2 regions of the Paenibacillus sp. J22R67 genome follow, and region 1 is predicted to be linked to the other one. Evidence: riboswitches for the same ligand, from Rfam matches in the RefSeq annotation. Region 1 holds a riboswitch; the other holds the start of a gene.
The links. Region 1 has a riboswitch for thiamine pyrophosphate ahead of AC58VC_RS38280 (thiamine phosphate synthase). Riboswitches for the same ligand answer to the same signal wherever they lie in the genome.
Positions count from the first base shown of each region.

Region 2: linked by a shared signal. The riboswitch ahead of AC58VC_RS29660 (ECF transporter S component) and the one ahead of AC58VC_RS38280 (thiamine phosphate synthase) in region 1 are both predicted to bind thiamine pyrophosphate.

Region 1 covers NZ_JCAUAX010000032.1:2,190-5,328, reverse strand. Annotated here, with positions in the region: gene thiO (glycine oxidase ThiO) at 1-919, opposite strand, end outside; gene AC58VC_RS38280 (thiamine phosphate synthase) at 903-1,547, opposite strand; TPP riboswitch at 1,689-1,787, opposite strand; gene AC58VC_RS38275 (bile acid:sodium symporter family protein) at 1,948-2,931, shown strand; gene AC58VC_RS38270 (hypothetical protein) at 3,083-3,139, shown strand, end outside.
Region 2 covers NZ_JCAUAX010000010.1:189,937-193,075, reverse strand. Annotated here, with positions in the region: gene AC58VC_RS29665 (methyl-accepting chemotaxis protein) at 1-1,043, shown strand, start outside; TPP riboswitch at 1,107-1,216, shown strand; gene AC58VC_RS29660 (ECF transporter S component) at 1,316-1,912, shown strand; gene AC58VC_RS29655 (ABC transporter ATP-binding protein) at 1,919-3,139, shown strand, end outside.

The sequences.
Region 1 (3,139 bases):
GACCTGACCAAGCTTTCTCCCATTCTGCTTCGCCGATTGCGGGCATTAATTGCTTCGCTCTCGCCATCAGCTCTGACAGCCCTGCCAGCGACACCTTGCGGTCGTAGCTGTTCGGCACAACCGTTGCGCCGACAAGCAGCCGGCCGCCCGCTTTGGGGACGATATAGCACCCTGGCGTGAACAGGGTCTTCTGCAGCTCACTCTTCTCTGTTAGAACCGAGAAGCACTCCCCTTTCACGGGATACACCGGAAGGTCGATCCCGCTGCCGGCGAGGAACTGACCGCTCCATGTCCCGGCCGCTACAACAACGCGGTCGCTATACAGCGGTCCCTCGCTCGTCATTACGCCGATGACGCGGTCGCGCTCCGTCAGCAGCCCTTGCACTTGAGCGAATTCTTGCAGCTTCGCCCCGAGCACCCGCGCTGCCTGCGCGAAGGCCGCCGCCAGCTGCGGCGCCTCCACCTGCCCATCTCCCGGCAGGTACAAAGCTCCCCGCGTCGCCTTGCTCAGCGCGGGTTCGAGCTCTGCGGCTGCGGCTGCGCTCAGCCACTCCGCTCTTTCGCCCGCTGCGCGTTGGAGCTTCTCCCGCGCGCGCAGCTCCTGTTCCTGAGCGTCGCTGAGCGCGACGTTCAGTAGCCCTTCACGGACGAGACCGATATCGATGCCCGTGAGGCTTCTCAGTTCCCCGCTTAGCTCGGGGAACATCGCTCTGCTATGCCGGGCCCACTGGAACAGGGGCCCTGTGTCCTCCATCTCGGACTGCGCTCCGAGCATGCCGGCTGCGGCAGCCGAGGCCTCGGTCCCTAGTCTGCTGCGCTCCAGCAGCGTGACGGTCTGGCCTCGCTTCGCCAAGTGATAGGCGATGGAAGCGCCTATCACACCTCCGCCAACGATGATCACATCACTCGTATGCTTCATATCTTTCACCTCTGGTTTCTTCTAGCTGCAATTCTCGGATATAAGCTTTTACCGTTTCCACAGGGTCTGCCGCCTCCCAGATGCCACTCATCACCGCAATGCCGGAAGCTCCCGCTGCTAATACAGGCCTTACTCTTGCTGGTGTCATGCCACCGATCGCGATAACTGGAATCGTGACCTGCTCGGCAACCTTCCGCAGTTGTTCAAGCCCTCTTGGCCCAACACCCAACTTTGAATTCGTGGCAAAAATATGACCGTACAAGACGTAATCCGCCCCCTCCCGCTCGCGCTTCACAGCTTCCTCTACGCTATGTACGGAGACTCCCGTTCGATGCACGCTTTGGTAGCTCTCTCTTATCCCCAGCAGCTGCGGGGAGCTTTCGGGAAGGTGCAAACCGCCAAGCCCGGCAGCAGCTGCCATCCAAGGGTAGCCGTTGATACAGAGGGTTTGCGCAGGTACGCCTTTTTCAAGCAAATACTGTACGCCCATATAAACTTCATCCATCGGCCTCGTTTTCTCGCGAATATGAATCGCCGTGACATAAGGATGAATCTGGGCAGCAATCGCCGCCATATCCTTCCATCCCAGCTTGCCGTTCGATATCACATGCAGCTCGCAATCGGACATTAAAGTCCTCCTCCTCACTTTGAACCGTTGTATCGATAGCCAAGGCACTCCGCAGCGCCAATTAAGACGCAAAAAAACCACTTTCCCTAAGAAAAGTGGTTGTAGGTTGCCCGCATAATAACCATGCATAAATGAGGCGCCAAAGTCCGGTTTCCACTTTCCTCCGCTGGTATGACCCAGTTCAGGTTCAAAGGGTTCAGATTGCTCTGTCTCAGCCTTGCGGCGCCCCTAGGGATACATTCGTATTCATTTGTTCATTATCATAACACGGTATCCAGTCGTTGGAAATAGAAATTTCCATCCCATCTTATCCTAGTCGCCTGAACCTATTGCTCTTATAATAGGGAGAACGCAAACCTCGGCCTTTATTATCCATTGTCAGGAAGGATGAACACACTAGATGCTCTCACATTTGAATCGCCAACTAGAAAAAATCTTGCCGCTCATCACGCCGGTCAGCGTGCTTGTCGGTGTTTTGCTCGGCAGTCATTTATCCGGCTTTACCTTCTTATCGCCTTGGCTGTTTGCCTTTATGACGTTTTCGGGCAGCATCAGCTCCAGCTTCAAGGAATTTGTTAAAGTTATCGTTCAGCCCCTCCCACTCATTGCTACGCTGCTGATTCTGCATGCTGGCATGCCACTGCTTGCGCTTGGGCTCGGACACGCTGTTTACAGCCATGAACCGTTAACCATCACTGGACTCATTCTGGCCGCAGCTATTCCAACAGGCATAACAAGCTTCGTGTGGGTAGCTATTTATCGTGGAAATATCGTGCTGACGCTCTCCATTATTCTTACGGATACCGTTCTTTCACCGTTTGTTGTCCCTTATACACTCTCTGCGCTAATCGGCACGAAAGTCCAAATGGACACTTTTGCCATGATGAAGGGTCTATTCTTCATGATCGTCGTCCCTTCCATCCTAGGCATGCTGCTCAATCAATGGACAAAAGGCAAAATTAAGGAGCAATGGAGCGGCCGTCTAAGTCCCTTTTCGAAAATATGCATGGGCATCGTTGTCGCTATTAACAGCTCTGTTATCGCGCCATACTTGCGTGATTTTAATGCCAAACTGCTTGGTTTGGCTGGTTTTGTACTAGCTCTCGCTTCCCTCGGCTACATCCTGGGATGGATTGTCGCGAAGCTGATGAAGTGGGATCAGGACGTCGTCGTGGCGCTCACTTTTAACAGTGGAATGCGAAATATTAGTGCCGGTGCCGTGCTTGCTGTAGCGTATTTTCCGCCTCCTGTGGCGATTCCCGTTGTGCTCGGGATGCTGTTCCAGCAGTCGTTGGCGTCGTTATTTGGTTTTCTTTTGAACAGAAGATACGCCCTGAAAAGTGATAGGCCTAATCTGACTATGAATCGTGCCAAACAAGTTTGACAAAGGAGCAGCCTGTGCGGCTTCTTTTTTTTGCACACTCAGCCATCTTTAAGCTAACTTTTATCTACAATTCAGCTTCCCTTCGCTTTTTTTTCATAATTGCGCCGTACAATGAGGTGGAAGATCAAGGATAGGAGTGGTACATAGATATATGAAAATGAAACAAATAGCCGGCTTATGCATCCTTATTCCCGCTTTGCTTAGCGGT
Region 2 (3,139 bases), on a different contig from region 1:
TCAATGTTTTTTATGTGCTAGTGATCATGGCGCTTATTGGTCAAGGTCAGATTGGAAGCAGATTATTAAGCCGTGTAGCCCAGAGTGCTCGGGAGTCTGAGGTGTCGAGGATGAAGACGGAAGAGGTACTGACAGGTATCCGTACGACAACGGAGGTACTAGGAACTTCCAGTAATACGCTTCATGACAATGCATCCGTAACCGGTAGAATCACAGAAGAAGTCGTTGCGGCTTTCCAAGAGATCTCGATTGGCATTGAGTCGCAAGCAACTTCCATCACAGACATAACAACGGCAATCCAGGAAGTGAATGAGACGGTGGAGATGACCTCCTCCGCATCGGATACAATGAGCAGCAGGTCCCGCGATACAGCCCGTATAACGAATGAAGGCAAGAATCAAATGGAAGATCTGACGCATAAAATCAAGGACATTACCGTCATCGTAACGGAAACGTCGAACATCATGAATGAAGTGAACGAAGAAAATGTGAAAATTGGAAATATCGTAACAACGATTGCCGACATTGCTAAACAAACGAATCTCCTCTCCCTCAATGCTTCCATTGAAGCTGCTCGAGCAGGAGAACATGGTAAAGGTTTTGCCGTGGTTGCTGGCGAGATTCGGAAGCTTGCGCAGAACGCACACGTGGCTTCAACAGATATCTCAGAGATTCTGGGCTCTATTCAGCAAAAAGTTGAAATAGCCGTAGAGAAAGTGGCAGATGGTAAAATAGCGGTAGAATCGGGTAAAAAATCAGCGGAAAGTGTTGATCAGCTATTCGAAGTTATTAACATAAATACAGCGGAAGTCATGGAGCAAGCGGAGAATTTACAGCGTATGAATCAGCAATTGCAAATGTCGTCCCAGAAGGTTGCTGAGGAAATGACATCTGTCGCAGCGATAACCGAAGAGTCGGCCGCATCCGTGCAGCAAGTACTTGCTAGTGCGGAAGTTCAGCAGAAGCGGGTGGAAGATATAGTTGACAGCATCCGCCAGCTGTATGGATTGACGCTGGATCTAAAGCTTTTGATTGAAAAATAATGAAAAATAATTTCCCCAAAGGCATTGCCAAATATCGGTTAATCCGATACAGTTAAGCCAAATGAATAGCAACACGGGTGCTTGATGAAGTCAGGCTGAGATAGTGGCCCTATGCCACTGACCGTTAATCTGATCTGGGTAATGCCAGCGTAGAGAATTGGAGTGCCTTTCTGCACTAATTTTATGCCTGCCGCATCCCGGTAGGCTTTTTTTGTCGTGTTCGTCTATCTCATTTTACAAATTGGATCCAAGAGAAGGAGTGGGAAGAAGAAATGGCACAAAAAGAAACAAGAGCAAAAGGGTTAAAATTGACCGACATCTTGGTCACGATCGTGATCGCGGCTGTATTTGGGGTGATTTATCGCATATGGGGTCCGATATATGACAGTCTCAAACCGATCGGTCTGCACGTCGATCAGCTAAGTTACGGTATGTGGTTCATGGCGGCCACATTTGCTTTTCTGGTTATTAGGAAGCCAGGGGTCGCGTTATTGGCGGAAGTTGCAGCCGCGACGATTGAAGCGCTTTTTGGAGGAACATGGGGGGCAGCGACGCTTGCATACGGCATCCTTCAGGGGCTTGGAGCAGAACTGATCTTCGCGCTTTTCCTGTATCGTCGGGCGAATGTGGGTGTAACGGTGCTCGCGTCATTCGCGTCCGCCGTGCTCTCCCTGTTTATAGATAAATATTATGGCTATATTGATCAGCTAACCTTCTGGAATTATTGCTTATTTATTGGACTTCGTCTCGCTGGTTCTGCCATTATCGCTGGCGTATTCGCCTATTACTTGGCCAAAGCATTGGCTCGTACCGGAGTGCTTAACTTAGTTCGTCCCGTTTCTAAGAAAGATTACGATGTACTGGGGTAATGCGTGATGAGCGAGGCAATCGGTGTTACCAACCTGCGTTTAAAATATCCTGGTGAGGAGGTCCCCCTGTTATTTCAAGGGGTTTCCTTTTCGGTGATGCCAGGGGAAAAGGTGCTGCTGCTCGGGCCAAGCGGCTGCGGCAAATCGACGCTGCTGCAAGTGCTGAGCGGGATCGTCCCCGATATTATCGAGATTCCGCTTAAGGCGGATAAACTTGTAACGCCAAGTCGCTGGGGGTATGTGTTTCAAGATCCAGACGCTCAGTTCTGCATGCCTTATGTGGATGAGGAAATTGCTTTTGTTTTGGAAAATAGGCAGGTCCCCCGTGAGGAAATGCCGGAGCGAATTGCGCATTATCTGTTCTTAGTGGGGCTGCAGCTGGAAGATGCTCATACCTTAATCAACCAACTGTCACAGGGGATGAAACAGCGGTTGGCGATTGCAAGTGTCCTCGCCTTGGAGCCTGAAGTACTATTTCTGGATGAGCCTACGGCGCTGTTAGATGAAGAGGGCACGGGGCTAGTATGGGAAACGATCCGGTCCATTAGCGCTGATAAAACCTTAGTCATTGTGGAGCATAAAATCAGCGGCATACTCGATCTCATTGATCGCCTGATTGTCATCTCTCCAGAAGGAGAGATACTGGCTGATGGCTCTCCACAAGTCGTGTTTGAACGGTATAAAAAGCAGTTAGCCGACTATGGCATTTGGTATCCTGGCGTTTGGGACGATAGCCGTATCGAACGCTTAAGTGGGAATAAGGCGGCTGTGGAGGGTAAAGCTGATGTTGCTGCTGAGAATCGGCAGCCAATCATGTCTTTTTGCGATTTCACAGGGCTTCGCGGCGGACAAATCAAGACCTCTGTGGATAACTTGAATGTTTATTTCGGTGACTGGATCACGGTCATTGGTGCTAACGGCGCAGGCAAAAGCTCGCTCCTGCTCGCCATTATGCGGCTCATCCCGACGAAGGGCAGCTGCTGGATCGACGGTGTGAAGGGCAGCAGAATCGAGCAGCTTGCCGAGCAAGTCGGCTTCGTGTTTCAAAACCCCGAATTCCAATTCGTGACGAATTCGGTGGAAGAAGAGCTGCTCTACTCCTTGCCGGAGGCGGAGGAGGGGAAAGGCGCACAGCAGGCTGCTCTGGAGGAGCTGCTGCGGCAGTACGATCTGCTCGCGCTGCGCAAGCGGCATCCGTTCCAGCTCTCGATGGGCCAGAAGCGCCGC